DNA from 2 places in the Streptomyces sp. NPDC049597 genome. Region 2 is predicted to be linked to the other one. Evidence: riboswitches for the same ligand, from Rfam matches in the RefSeq annotation. Region 2 holds a riboswitch; the other holds the start of a gene.
The links. Region 2 has a riboswitch for cobalamin ahead of AB0K02_RS09160 (cobalamin biosynthesis protein). Riboswitches for the same ligand answer to the same signal wherever they lie in the genome.

Region 1 (7,174 bases), on a different contig from region 2:
CATCGGTGCGCCTGAGGAACTGTCGGGTCTGCTGCTGGTGATGTGCGCGCTCATCGGCGCGATCGGCTGGAACATCTTCACCTGGTGGCGGGGGCTGCCGACCTCGTCCTCCCACGCCCTGATCGGCGGACTGGTCGGTGCCGCCCTCGCCGCCTCCGCCACCGTGCACTGGACCGGCATCGTGGACAAGGTCCTGCTGCCCATGCTGCTGTCTCCGCTGGTCGGCGTCGCCCTCGGCTACACGCTGCACACGATCATCCTCTGGACGTTCCGGCACTCCGCCCCGCGCCCCCTCACCCGCCGCTTCCGCATGGCGCAGACCCTGTCAGCCGCCGCCATGGGCCTCGGACACGGGCTGCAGGACGCGCAGAAGACCATGGGCGTCATCGTCCTCGCCATGGTCACGGCGGGATGGCAGGACGACTTCTCCGTACCCCTCTGGGTGATCGCGGCCGTGGCCGCGGCGATGGCCGCCGGCACCTACAGCGGCGGACGCCGCATCATCACCACCCTCGGCCGGCGCATCGTCCACCTCGATCCGCCGCGCGGCTTCGCCGCCGAGAGCGCCGCCACGGCCGTCCTCTACACCACCGCGTTCGTCTTCAAGGCCCCGATCTCCACCACCCAGACGATCACCGCGGCCATCCTGGGCGCCGGCGCGACCCGGCGCATCTCGGCCGTGCGCTGGCAGGTGGCCCGTTCCATCGGCACCGCGTGGATCCTCACCTTCCCCGGAGCCGGGCTGCCCGCCGCCGCCCTCTACCTGATCCTGCAGGCCATCACTGGTCTGTGACCTCGACGGAGGCCCACGATGCCCAGCCCACCCACTCCCTCGCCGGGCAGGCCACCACGCGGCGGACTCCCCGACGGCCTCCCCCTCCCAGGCCGCTTCGCCCATCTCCACCCCGACGACGGCGCGTGCCTCATGGAGGCGGCCTCCCTGCTGGCCACCGGCCGCTTCACCGACGAACCGCCCGGCACCCATCCGGTGCTCGCCGCGCTCGCCCGTGCGGTCAACGACGCCGTCGACGACACCACCCGCCAGACTCTGTGGCCGCTGGCCGCCGATCTCGCCGACGCGGACCCCGCCGACCGCGCCTACGGTCCGCTGCTGGTGGGCACGGTCGTGGACGCCGCCCGCCACGTGCGGCCCGACTCCCGGCGCCTGAAACGCCGCAGCGCGGCCTGCCACGCCCGGGCCCACCGGCTCGCCCGAGCCCGTACCTCGACGACACTGGCCCGCTTCGCCGACATGCTGTGGTGGCACGGGCCCGGCCACCACCACTTCGACCATGCCCTGCGCGTCCTGCTCACCGCCCCCGACGCCGACCAGCGCCTGTCCCGGCTCCTTCACCGGGCCGTGACCGAGGCCCGCGGCCGAGCCCCCAGGGAACAGGCACCGACCCACGGGGAGAGCTTCTCGTACCGCGGATGAATCCCGGCCTGCGAAGCCGGACCGGCCGAGCAGGTGAGTCAGCCGAGGCAGACCACGAGCGAGCAGAGCTGGTCCGGCTCCGTGCGGACACGTCCGCACGGATTCCTGCACGGGGGCGCGCACGTCGGTCTCGTTCAAGATCGGGTCGGATTCCCCGAGTGGCGGATCCATGGATCCGGTCGACGCGTCGTTTCCCGTTCGTGCGCGTCTCTTCGATACTGGGTGCGGCAGCCACAGCGGCGACGACAGGACGGAAACATGCCTGACGCACAGTCAGGAGAGCAGCGCCGAGTCAGCAGCAGCCCCGCCTGACACCGCCCGACGCCGCTGGCTGCCAGGAGCCACCGACCCCCACCTACCTGCCGACCAGGTAAAAGCCTGCTCAGGGCCCTAGCTGGTACTTTCCCCAGGAGGAACCGTTGAGAATGCTCATCAACGTCCCCGAGACCGTTGTCGCGGATGCGCTGCGCGGGATGGCCGCCGCGTATCCCGACCTCAATGTCGACGTGGACAACCGCGTGATCGTCCGGCGGGACGCACCGGTCGCGGGCAAGGTCGCGCTCGTCTCCGGAGGCGGGTCGGGGCACGAGCCGCTGCACGGAGGGTTCGTCGGGCCCGGGATGCTGGACGGGGCCTGTCCGGGTGAGGTGTTCACCAGTCCCGTGCCGGACCAGATGGTGCGGGCCGCCGCCGCTGTCGAGAGCGGCGCGGGGGTGCTGTTCGTCGTGAAGAACTACACCGGCGACGTGCTCAACTTCCAGATGGCCGCGGAACTCGCCGAGGACGAGGGCGTGCGGCTCGCCACCGTGCTGGTCGACGACGACGTCGCCGTGACGGACAGCCTGTACACGGCGGGCCGGCGCGGCACCGGTGCGACCCTTTTCGTGGAGAAGATCGCGGGCGCCGCCGCCGAGGAGGGCGCCCCGCTGGAGCGGGTCGAGTCCCTCGCCCGCCAGGTGAACGCCTCCTCCCGCAGTTTCGGCGTCGCGCTCAGCGCCTGCAGCACTCCCGCCAAGGGCGGTCCGACCTTCGATCTGCCCCCGGGCGAGCTGGAGTTGGGCGTCGGCATCCACGGCGAGCCGGGCCGCGAGCGGCGGGCCATGATGACCGCGGGGGAGATCGCGGACTTCGCCGTGGGAGCGGTCGTCGACGACCTGCGCCCCACCGGCCCGGTCATCGCCCTCGTCAACGGGATGGGCGGCACTCCCCTGCTGGAGCTGTACGGGTTCAACGCCGAGGTGCAACGGGTGCTCACCGAGCGCGACGTGGCGGTGGCCCGCACCCTCGTCGGCAACTACGTGACCTCGCTCGACATGGCCGGGTGCTCGGTGACGCTGTGCCAGGTGGACGAGGAGCTGCTGCGGTTGTGGGACGCGCCGGTGCAGACGCCCGCCCTGCGGTGGGGACGCTGAGCCCGCGCCCCGCCCCCTGCCGAACCGATCTTCCGAACCGAGGAGTTCTCGTGCTCGACGCCGCATTCTTCCGCCGCTGGCTCGCGGCCGCCGCCGCGGCCGTGGACCGTGAGGCCGACCGTCTGACCGAGCTGGATTCCGCGATCGGCGACGCCGATCACGGCACCAATCTCCAGCGCGGCTTCGCGGCCGTCGTCGCGGCCCTGGACAAGGAGCCGCCGGCCGCGCCCGGAGCCGTACTGGTGCTGGCGGGACGCCAGTTGATCTCGACGGTCGGCGGGGCCTCCGGGCCGCTGTACGGGACGCTGCTGCGGCGTGCCGGCAAGGCACTCGGCGACGACGCCGAGGTGAGCGCGGGGCACTTGGCCAAGGCGCTGCGGGCGGGTGTCGCGGCCGTGGCGCAGCTGGGCGGGGCGAAGGCGGGCGACAAGACGATGCTGGACGCCCTGGAGCCGGCGGTGGCGGCGCTCGGCGACAGCACGGACTCGTTCGCCGCGGCCAGGGATGCGGCCGAGCAGGGGGCGCTGGCGACGGTGCCGTTGCAGGCGCGCAAGGGCAGGGCCAGTTATCTCGGTGAGCGCAGCATCGGGCACCAGGACCCGGGGGCGACGTCGTCGGCGCTGCTGGTGGCCGCGCTCGCCGAGACCGCGGAGGCGGCCGGATGAGCGACGCCGCCCAGCGGGTCGGGATCGTGCTGGTGTCGCACAGCGCGGAGGTGGCGCGCTCGGTCGCCGCGCTGGCGCGCGGGCTCGCGGGCGGCGGGGAGCTCGCGCCCGTCGCCGCGGCGGGCGGCACGCCGGACGGCGGTCTCGGCACCAGCTCCGAGCTGGTCTGTGCCGCGGCGGCGGAGGTGGACCGCGGCGCGGGGGTGGCCGTGCTGGTCGATCTGGGCAGCGCCGTGCTCACGGTGAAGGCCCTCCTCGCCGAGGGCGACGAACTGCCCGACGGCACCCGGCTCGTGGACGCCCCGTTCGTGGAGGGTGCGGTGGCCGCCGTGGTGACCGCGTCGGCCGGGGGCGACCTGGACGCGGTGGAGGCGGCGGCCTCGGAGGCGTACGGGTACCGCAAGGAGTAGAGGCGTGACGGGAGGGGTTCGCGCGGCCGGGTGTGGCGAACGGCTCACCCGGCCGCGGGCCGGTGCACCCGTGCGCGGCTTGTGATGTCGCTGGTCCGGGCACTACTGTCACGGGGCCTTGGTGTTCGGGAAACCGGTGCGGTACCGGTGCGGCCCTCGCCACTGTGATCGGGAAGTCCGGCTCCACCCCTCAGGGGAAGTCACTGGGCCACCGCGGGGGACCGCGGTGCCTGGGAAGGCGGAGTCACGGGCGGCATGACCCGTCAGCCAGGAGACCGGCCAGGGTGCGCTGTCCATCCACGAGGTGCTGGAGAGGGTCTCCCGACCATGCATATAGCCGAGGGGTACCTGCCCCCGTTGCACGCCGCCGCCTGGGGCGTCGCGGCGGCCCCGTTCGTCGTCCACGGTGTACGTGCCCTGACCCGCGAGGTCAAGGCCCACCCCGAGTCCACCCTGCTGCTCGGCGCCTCCGGCGCCTTCACGTTCGTGCTCTCCGCCCTGAAGATCCCGTCGGTGACCGGCAGCTGCTCCCATCCGACCGGCACCGGGCTGGGCGCGATCCTCTTCCGTCCGCCGATCATGGCGGTGCTCGGCACCATCACCCTGCTGTTCCAGGCGCTGTTGCTGGCGCACGGCGGCCTCACCACGCTCGGCGCCAACGTGTTCTCCTTGGCGATCGTCGGTCCGTGGACCGGTTACGGCGTCTACCGGCTGCTGCGGCGGTCGGGCGTCCCGCTGATGGTGGCGGTGTTCTTCGGCGCGTTCGTCGCCGACCTGTCGACGTACTGCGTCACCAGCGTGCAGCTCGCGCTGGCCTTCCCCGACCCGAGCAGCGGATTCGTGGGCGCGCTCGCCAAGTTCGGCGGCATCTTCGCGCTCACGCAGATCCCGCTCGCGGTGAGCGAGGGGCTGCTCACCGTGCTGGTGATGCGGCTGCTCAGCCAGTCCAGCAAGGGCGACCTGGCCCGTCTCGGCGTCCTGCTCCCGGGGAAGAAGAAGGAGGCCGTGGTCCGATGAGCCGCAACGCGAGGATCAATACGCTGCTGTTGCTGGCCGTGGCGGCACTGGCCGTCCTGCCGCTCGTCCTGGGGCTCGGGGACGACAAGGAGGAGCCGTTCACGGGCGCCGACGCACAGGCGGAAACGGCGATCTCGGAACTCGAACCGGACTACGAGCCGTGGTTCTCCCCTCTCTACGAGCCGCCGTCGGGCGAGATCGAGTCGGCACTGTTCGCACTCCAGGCCGCGATCGGCGCAGGGGTGCTGGCGTACTACTTCGGCCTGCGCAGAGGACGCAGGCAGGGTGAGGAGCGGGCCGCGGCGCGCACGGGCGCCCTCCGGGAGGAGGCCGCCGACGAGGCGCCCGAGGCGTCGGCCGGCAGCGGGGACGCCCCCACCGCGAAGCTGCCGTAGGCGCCGATGCTGCCGATCGACGCGGCGGCGCACAGCAGTCGCTGGCGCCGCCGCCATCCCTGTGAGAAGGCCGTGCTCGGCCTGGGGCTGACGGTGACGGCCGTGTGCCTGCCGCCCTGGCCCGGCGCCGTTCTGGTGGCCGTCGCGTCCCTCGCCGTCCTGCTGGGCCCGGCCGGGGTCGCCCCCCGGCAGCTGTGGCGGGCCTTCCGCATCCCCCTCGGGTTCTGTGTCACCGGGGCGCTGCCGCTGTTGTTCGCCGTGGGTGGCGCCGCGGGGCCGGTGGCGCTGGCGCCCGACGGTCCCGAGCACGCTGCCGCGTTGCTGCTGCGGACCTCGGCGGCGTCGCTCGGGGTGCTGCTGTTCGCGTTCACCACGCCGGTCTCGGACGTCCTGCCCCGGCTGGTGCGGGCGGGCGTGCCGCCGGCTGTGGTGGACGTGGCGCTGGTGATGTACCGGATCAGTTTCCTTCTGATGGACGCGATGAGCCGGGTCCGCCAGGCCCAGGCCGCCCGTCTCGGCCACACGAGCCGGGCGGCGGCGTGGCGTTCGCTGGCGGGGCTGGGGGCGACCGCGTTCGTCCGCGCCTTCGACCGGGCCGGCCGGCTGCAGGCCGGGCTCGCCGGGCGCGGTTACGACGGCGCGTTGCGGGTCCTCGTGCCGCGCGCGTCCGTGTCGCGCCGCTTCCTCGCCGCCGTGGCCGCGCTGCTGGCGGGCATCGTGCTGCTCACCCATCTGCTGGAAAGGTTCGTCCTGTGATCGTTGAGCTCGTCGACGCCGGTTTCGCGTACGAGGACGGGCCGGCCGTGCTGAGCGGCGTCGGCCTCGCGCTGCAGGAGGGCCGCTCCACGGCTCTGCTGGGGCGCAACGGCAGCGGAAAGACCACCCTGCTGCGGCTGTTGAGCGGCGGACTGCGCCCGGCGACGGGCCACCTCCGGCTGGACGGCGAGCCCGTGACGTACGACCGTGCCGGACTGACCCGCCTGCGGACGAGCGTGCAGCTGGTGGTGCAGGACCCCGACGACCAGCTGTTCGCGGCGTCGGTCGAACAGGACGTGTCGTTCGGCCCGATGAACCTCGGACTGCCGGAGGAGCAGGTACGCGCCCGGGTGGACGAGGCGCTGGCGGCGATGGACATCATGGCGCTGCGGGACCGGCCGACGCATCTTCTCTCGTACGGACAGCGCAAGCGGGCGGCGATCGCGGGCGCGGTGGCGATGCGGCCGCGCGTGCTCATTCTCGACGAGCCGACGGCGGGGCTCGATCCGCACGGCCAGGAGCGGCTGCTGGAGGTGCTGGGCACGCTGGGTGCGTCCGGTACGACGGTGGTCATGGCGACCCACGACGTGGACCTGGCCCTGCGCTGGGCGGACGACGCGGCCGTCCTCGCGCCGACGGGTCTGCGCACGGGCCTGGTCGCGGAGCTGCTCGCGGACCAGGCCCTGCTGGACGCGGCGCGCCTGCGGAGGCCGTGGGGAACGGCGGTGGCAGAACTGCTGAGGTCGCACGGCCTGCTGGGCCACGACGAGGCGGGGCCGAGGACGCCGGAGGAGCTGTCCCACTGGGCGGCGGGCCGGGCACGGGCCTGAGGCCCGCGAGCCCGGCGACGCGGGCGGGCGGGCAGCGAGGGCGGCGCGGGCCACGGGCACGGACAGAGGCTCGGGCAATGGGCGGGCACCTTCGGGGCGTGGAGCACGCAGAACCGGTGAGCGCGGGGGCCCTCAGGGGCCCCAGGCCCGCCGAGCCGGACGGCGCGGGCCACGGGCACGGACAGAGGCCCGGGCAACCGGGCGGGCCTTCGGGGCGTGGAGCACGCAGAACCGGTGAGCGCGGGGGCCTCAGG
Region 2 (7,174 bases):
TTCGGCGCGTGCGGGTCCGGGGGTGAGACGGGCGCATCCCCGGAGCATGTCCTCGGCGGACTGCTCGATGTTGCCCGCGGGACTCTGGGCGGCGACGCAGATCTGCTCGAGTTTGACCCACACCGCCCAGTTGCCGAGGGGGGTGAGCGTGGCCTGGCCGCGCTCGAGAGTCAGGGCGCCGACGGCGGCGAGTCCTTCGAGGGCCCAGTCGAGCAGCACGGAGAGGGGGACGTCGTCGCCGTCGACGGGGGCTCCGGGCTCGTCGGCGGTGGGCTGCGTCTCGCCCCGGGGGCCGTAAGGGACCTCGCAGCGCTCCTCGCGCAATTCGGCGACGCGCTGCTGCAGCAGATCGAGCAGGGCCGGTACGAGCACGGGGCCGGCCGAGAGCTGGAGGAGGGAGAGCACTTGAGGCACGGCCTCGACGACCTCGGCCACGACGGTGGGTGCGACGTCCTCGGGGGCGGGGTGCGCGAGCGACCATGCGTCGAACAGAGCGACCCAGCCGCGCAGCACGGCCATGTCGTCACGGTCCCAGGCGCGCAGCCGCCAGCCGGGGCGCGCGGTGCCGCCGTGCAGTTCGATCAGGCCGGCGAGGCGGGCGCGGTCCCAGCCCGCGCGGACCTGGTCCGGCGTCAGGCCGAGTGCGGAGGCGGCCCGTTCCCGCGCGCCGACGACGAGCGCGACGGTGCTCGGGTCACCGCCGGGTCCGCCGGGCAGGGACGCGGCCGCTCCCGCGGCGGCCCAGCGGGCGATGCGTACGGCGTCGGCGAGGACCGCGCGGGCCTGTCGTGCCAGCTCTGCGGGGGCGGGCGTGCCCTCCGGCGGACGCGGCGCCGGACGGCTGCGCCGGGTCGTCACGGCCCGTCGTGCGGTGGCCAGGGATCGCGGGCGGACAAGACGGAGTCTGGAGTTGCGCGCCAATTGCTCATCAGGCTTTCGGGACGTCACGGGGAGCAGTCTTCCCGCTGACGGCCCGAAAGCCCAAACGGACGGGGGGAGGCCGGGTCGGACACGGCTCTCGCCTGCGGTTACATGAGGGGGGTGAGGAAGCGGCGAAGGGCTTCTTCGTACGCCTCGGGGTCGGCGTTCCACATCGCGGCGTGCGGGGCGCCGGGCACGGTGTGCAGGCCGATCAGACCGGGGCGTTCGGCCGCCAGCCGGCGCGAGTGCTGCCAGGGGGCGATGGTGTCGTCCGGCCCGTGGAAGATCAGCACCGGGACGCGGACGGCCGACGGGTCTGCGGCCTCGGCGATCCGGTCGCCGTGCGGGCCGGTGCGGCCGAGCGCGGCGCGCACGGCGAGGGGAAGCAGCGGCCCCGGGGTGTGCCGGGCGGTGGCCAGGGCGCGCAGGGTCGTCTCCCAGTCGAGGACCGGCGAGTCCAGCACAAGCCCGCTGATGCGGTCGCGCAGGCCCGAGTTGGCGGCGGCCCGCAGCGCCATCGAGGCGCCGACGGACCAGCCGTGGACGATGACGCGTTCGGCGCCGTGCCGCACGGCGTGCCGTACGGCCGCGTCCAGGTCGCGCCACTCGGAGTCGCCGAGGTGGCTCAGGCCGTCCGGCGGGCGGGGAGCGCCCTCGTCTCCGCGGTAGGCGAGGTTCAGCACGGGGAACTGCTGGTCGCGCAGGAAGGGGAGCAGGTTCAGCGGGTGCTCCCGGGTCGTGCCGATGCCGTGCACCGTGATCACCCAGGTGGAGCGGGTGCCGGGGACGAACCATGCCGGGAGGGCGCCGAGTTCGCCCGGGACGAGGACGTCGGCGTGCGGGATGCCGAGGGCGTCGGCCGGGGCGCCGCTGTGCACCTGTGGGGTGAGGCGGACCCGGCTGCCGGGCCGGAGGCCGCCGGCGACGACGCGGTCAAGGCGGCGTACCACGGTGTCCGCGGAGTGCGTGACGCCCTCGAGGACCGGGCCGACGACGGCGTGGACTCCGGAGCCCTCCAGCCCGTACGTCCCCCGGCGCAGTGAAGCGAGGCTGCGCGTGAGCGTCACCCGATCGGAATCGGTCCCGTGCACGGTGAGCTTCGGGTCGCCGGGGAGGGGGCGGGACGCTCCCAGGGCGGCGTTGCTCGCGTGGCGGCCGGCGGCGACCGTGGCCGCGCCGACGCCGATGAGGGTGGTGACGGCCGCTGCCGTCGCTGTAGCGGGGCGCACGGGTCCAGTGTCGGCGGGGGCGGGCGGGGGTGCCAGTGGGCGCGGCGGACGGGCCGCTCGCCTGGGGGCGTGTTCCCCTGGGGCTGCGCCCCGGATTCCGGTACGGCCGTCGTCCCCTGGGGCTGCGCCCCGGATTCCGGTACGGCCGTCGTCCGTGCCCTCGTACGCCGAACGGGCTGGACCTTCCGCCTGCGCGGCCGACCTGGCCCTGCGGGCCGCGCGGGTCCACCCGTACGCCGGGCCCCCGGGCGAAGTCCCGACGACGCCTGACGGCGGAGGGCCCGGGTGGCCGCGGCGCACGCGGCCGCGCCCGGGCCCGCACTCGGGCCCCGCACGACCTCTGCGCGCTGGAGGACCGCGGCGGAGCCCCGCGCCAGGCGCGACCAGCGCGGGCGGCGACCGCGGCGCCCGAACGGGGGCCCACCTGCCGGCACTCGGGCGCTTCCGGAACCGGGGCGGAGCACCGCGCCAGGCGCGGGCGGCGACCGGGCCGGGGCCGGTCATGGGGTGGCGGGGCGGGGCTGGCCGTAGGTGTTCAGGCGGGCGGCCGCTGCCGACAGTTCCGCTTCGGAGAGGAGGCGGGGGGTCAGCGACGGGAGCGAGGACGCCTTCAGCCAGACCTGGCACATCCATTCCAGCTGGGCCGTGCGGTCGTACGCCTGGGGCAGGGTCGCCCCGTACGCGACGGTGCCGTGGTTCTGGAGGAGGCAGGCCGTGCGGTCGCGCAGGGCCTGGAGCATGTTGCGGGCCAGTTCCGGGGTGCCGTACAGCGCGTAGGGCGCCACGCGGACCGGGCCGCCGAGTGCCGCCGTCATGTAGTGGACCGGCGGCAGCTCGGGCACCAGCGTGGACACGGCGGTGGCGTGTACGGCGTGGGTGTGCACGACGGCTCTGGCCGGTGTGCCGCGGTAGACCGCCAGGTGCAGCGGCAGCTCGCTGGTGGGTTCCAGCGTGCCGACGACCTGGCGGCCGCCGAGGTCGACGGCGACGGTGTCGTCGGGTCCGAGCCGGTCGTAGGGCACCCCGCTCGGGGTGACGACCACGAGGTCGCCGACGCGGACGGAGACGTTGCCGGACGTACCGACCACGAGACCCTCCGCCGCGGTTCTGCGGGCCGTCGCGACGACGTCCTGCCAGCCCTGTTCGATCGTGTCCGTCCCCGCGTGATCCGTCATGCGGAGATCCTGTCAGGCGCGCCCCTCGGGGCGACAGGCGACGGAGTGTGTTCGAGTGGATGCCGGGTGCTGTCGCAGGGCCTCAAAAGGGGCAAGCGGAATGCTCGGTCCCTACTTACGGACACCGCAGAGCCCGGCCCAGTTCATCTTCCGTTCACCCAGGTTGCCTACGGTCGCCGAGTCAATGACGTCAAACGATTGCCTGGGTAAATGGAACACATCACGCTGCTGCTCGCGATTGTGATCGTGACAGCTCTCGTGTTCGATTTCACGAACGGTTTCCACGACACCGCCAACGCGATGGCGACGACCATCTCGACCGGCGCCCTGAAGCCCAAGACCGCGGTGGCCATGTCCGCCGTTCTGAATCTCGTCGGCGCTTTCCTGTCCGTGGAGGTCGCGAAGACGATCTCCAGTGGCCTCGTCGACGAATCAGGCATCTCACCTGAAGTCATCTTCGCGGCGCTCGTCGGCGCCATCCTCTGGAATCTGCTGACCTGGCTCATCGGCCTGCCGTCCAGCTCCTCGCACGCCCTGATGGGCGGCCTCATCGGCGCCACCGTCGCGTCCGTCGGCTTCGACGCGGTCAACGGCGGCGTCGTGGTCACCAAGGTGCTGATCCCCGCGGTCGCCGCGCCGCTCGTCGCCGGTGTCGCCGCGTTCCTGGCCTCCCGGCTGACCTACAGGCTCGGCCGGAACGCCGACCCGAAGGCCACCGGCAAGGGCTACCGCGCCGGCCAGATCGCCTCCGCCGGTCTCGTCTCGCTGGCGCACGGCACCAACGACGCGCAGAAGACGATGGGCATCATCACCCTGGCCCTGGTCGCCGGGAACGTCATCGCCCCCGGCTCCAACCCTCCCCTGTGGGTCATCGTCTCCGCCGGTGTCGCCATCGCCCTCGGCACCTACCTCGGCGGCTGGCGCATCATCCGCACCATGGGCAAGGGCCTGACCGACCTCCAGCCGCAGCAGGGCTTCGCCGCCCAGACGGGCGCGGCGAGCGTCATCCTCGCCTCCTCCAACCTCGGCTTCTCCCTGTCGACCACCCACTCGTGCTCCGGCGCGGTGATGGGCGCTGGTCTCGGCCGCAAGGGCGGTGTCGTCCGCTGGTCCACCGCGACCCGGATGTTCGTCGCCTGGGGCCTGACCCTGCCGGCCGCCGGTCTCGTCGCCGCCGGTTCGGAGTTCGTCACCCAGCAGGGTGACTGGGGCGTCGCGGCCGTCGCGGTCTTCCTGGTCATCTCCTGCGCCGCGATCTGGTTCGTCTCCCGGCGCCAGGTCGTCGACCACACCAACGTCAACGACATCGAGGAGCAGGAGCCCGCCGGCGTCGTCACCACCGCCATCGCGGCTGTCACCCCGCCGCCCGCGGGCGAGCTCAAGACCACCATCCCGGCTCCGGCCGAGCCCGAGCCGGTCCGTCCGGCCACGGTGTAAGGAATCAGCAGCATGAAGATCGACTGGGCAGCTCTCGGCTCCGTTTTCGGCGTGAGCCTCGTCGCCACCGTCGCCCTGGTGGGCCTGTTCACCCTGGGCATCGTGGGCCTGACCAAGCACGAGGCGGCGGCCGCCGACGGCGGATCGGCCGCCATGGCCCGCACCGGCGCCTACGCCTGCTTCGCCCTGTGCGCCGCGGCCGTGGCGTACGGCATCTACCTGATCGTCACCTGACTCCCTTCGAGTCCTTCCGTTCGCCGGCCACGGCGACCCGCCCGGAGCCGGGCCGGAGGCACCCCGCGTGCCTGCGGCCCGGCTCCGGCGTGCGTGGGGTGTGGGGCTTCGCACACTGTCCCTCCGCAGGTCAAGGGTGAGTTGACGGGCGTTCGCGGGGCGTGGTGGACTGCCGGGGCCATCTACGGCGGCAGAAGAGGAAGTCCGGTGCGAATCCGGCGCGGTCCCGCCACTGTCACCCGGAGGATCACACCCCTGGGGAGCCAGGAACTCTCGCCGCCGGTCACGTCGAACCAGGGCGCGGACCCTGAGTGAGGACTCCTCCCATGCCCGGCTGCCGTCCGGCCCTGTCCGTCGGCCCCCGCCTGCGGGATCACTGACCCATGCGTGCCGACCGCGTCTTCGTGTACGGCGCCACCGCGGGCCTCGTCGTCGACCGGCTCGTCGGCGACCCCCGCCGCGGGCACCCCGTCGCCGCCTTCGGGCGGGCCGCGGGCGCCGTCGAGCGGCTGCTGTGGCGTGACCACCGGGGCCGGGGCGCCCTGCACACGGCCCTCTGCGCCGGCGGAGCCGTCGCCGCGGGCGCGCTGGCGTCCCGTGCCGTGCGCCGCTCCCCCGCCGCGTCCGTCGCCCTGACCGCCGCCGCCACCTGGGCCGTGGTCGGAGGCACCACGCTCGGCCGGGAGGCGCGCCTCGTCGGCGATGCGCTGGCCGCGGGGGACGTCGAGGCGGCCCGCGCACGGCTCCCCCACCTCTGCGGGCGCGACCCGCAGGCCCTGGACGAGCAGCAGATCGCCCGCGCCGTGGTCGAGTCCGTCGCCGAGAACACGTCGGACGCCGTCGTCGGCGCCCTGGTGTGGGGCGCTGTCGCGGGCGTTCCCGGGCTGCTCGGCTTCCGTGCCGTGAACACGCTGGACGCCATGGTCGGCCACAAGTCGCCGCGCCACCGGCGCTACGGCTGGGCCTCGGCACGCCTCGACGACGTGGCGGGCTGGCCCGGCGCACGGCTCACCGCGGCACTCGCCGTGATCGCGGGCCCCGACCCGCGGGGGGCCGTACGCGCCTGGCGGGCCGACGCGGCGAAGCACCCGAGCCCCAATGCCGGTCCGGTGGAGGCGTCGTTCGCGGGAGCGCTCGGCGTCCGGCTGGGCGGGACCCTGTCGTACGGGGGCCGTGTCGAGCACCGGCCGGTGCTCAACGGATCCGGCCGGGCCGTGGAGTTCGGGGACATCGGGCGGGCCGTGCGGCTGTCGCGGCGGATCGGCGTGCTGACGCTCGCGACGTGCGCGGGCGCACGACTGGCCTGGGGGGCCATGAGGGGGAGGCGTACATGAACGGCGGCGGACTGCTGGTCGCGGGGACCACGTCGGACGCGGGCAAGAGCGTCGTGACCGCCGGGATCTGCCGGTGGCTGGTGCGGCGGGGGGTGAAGGTCGCGCCCTTCAAGGGCCAGAACATGTCGCTGAACTCGTTCGTGACGCGCGAGGGCGCGGAGATCGGGCGGGCCCAGGCGATGCAGGCGCAGGCGGCCCGTGTGGAGCCGACCGCGCTGATGAACCCGGTGCTGCTCAAGCCCGGCGGCGACCGCTCCAGCCAGGTCGTCCTGATGGGCAAGCCCATCGGCGAGATGAGCGCGAAGGGCTACCACGGGAACCGGCAGCGCGAGTTGTTCGAACCGGTCATGGCGTGCCTGGAGGAACTGCGGGGCACGTATGACGCCGTGATCTGCGAGGGGGCGGGCAGTCCGGCCGAGATCAACCTGCGGCGCACGGACATCGTGAACATGGGCATCGCGCGGGCCGCACGGCTGCCCGTGCTCGTGGTCGGGGACATCGACCGCGGCGGGGTGTTCGCGCAGTTCTTCGGGACGACGGCCCTGCTCGCGCCCGAGGACCAGGCACTCGTCGCCGGTTATCTGGTCAACAAGTTCCGCGGGGACGTGACGCTGCTGGAGCCCGGCCTCGACATGCTGCGCGGGCTCACCGGGCGGCGGACGTTCGGCGTCCTGCCGTACGCGCACGGGCTCGGCATCGACGAGGAGGACGGCCTGAGGGTCTCGCTGCGCGGCGCGGTCCGCGAGTCGGTCGTCGCCCCGCCGGTCGGCGAGGACGTGCTGCGGGTCGCGGTGTGCGCGGTGCCGCTGATGTCGAACTTCACCGACGTCGACGCGCTGGCCGC

Region 1: it holds a riboswitch for cobalamin, as region 2 does, so the genes downstream of both, AB0K02_RS29090 (energy-coupling factor ABC transporter permease) here and AB0K02_RS09160 (cobalamin biosynthesis protein) in region 2, are expected to answer to the same signal.

Annotation. Positions count from the first base shown of each region.
Region 1 covers NZ_JBFAOY010000035.1:45,427-52,600, forward strand. The annotation lists gene AB0K02_RS29065 (inorganic phosphate transporter) at 1-793, shown strand, start outside; gene AB0K02_RS29070 (hypothetical protein) at 812-1,435, shown strand; gene dhaK (dihydroxyacetone kinase subunit DhaK) at 1,855-2,847, shown strand; gene dhaL (dihydroxyacetone kinase subunit DhaL) at 2,898-3,512, shown strand; gene AB0K02_RS29085 (PTS fructose transporter subunit IIA) at 3,509-3,922, shown strand; cobalamin riboswitch at 4,003-4,221, shown strand; gene AB0K02_RS29090 (energy-coupling factor ABC transporter permease) at 4,250-4,939, shown strand; gene AB0K02_RS29095 (energy-coupling factor ABC transporter substrate-binding protein) at 4,936-5,334, shown strand; gene cbiQ (cobalt ECF transporter T component CbiQ) at 5,341-6,090, shown strand; gene AB0K02_RS29105 (ATP-binding cassette domain-containing protein) at 6,087-6,920, shown strand.
Region 2 covers NZ_JBFAOY010000005.1:228,090-235,263, reverse strand. The annotation lists gene AB0K02_RS09185 (hypothetical protein) at 1-858, opposite strand, end outside; gene AB0K02_RS09180 (alpha/beta fold hydrolase) at 1,029-2,150, opposite strand; gene AB0K02_RS09175 (class II aldolase/adducin family protein) at 2,651-3,325, opposite strand; gene AB0K02_RS09170 (inorganic phosphate transporter) at 3,536-4,762, shown strand; gene AB0K02_RS09165 (hypothetical protein) at 4,775-4,996, shown strand; cobalamin riboswitch at 5,153-5,289, shown strand; gene AB0K02_RS09160 (cobalamin biosynthesis protein) at 5,380-6,330, shown strand; gene AB0K02_RS09155 (cobyric acid synthase) at 6,327-7,174, shown strand, end outside.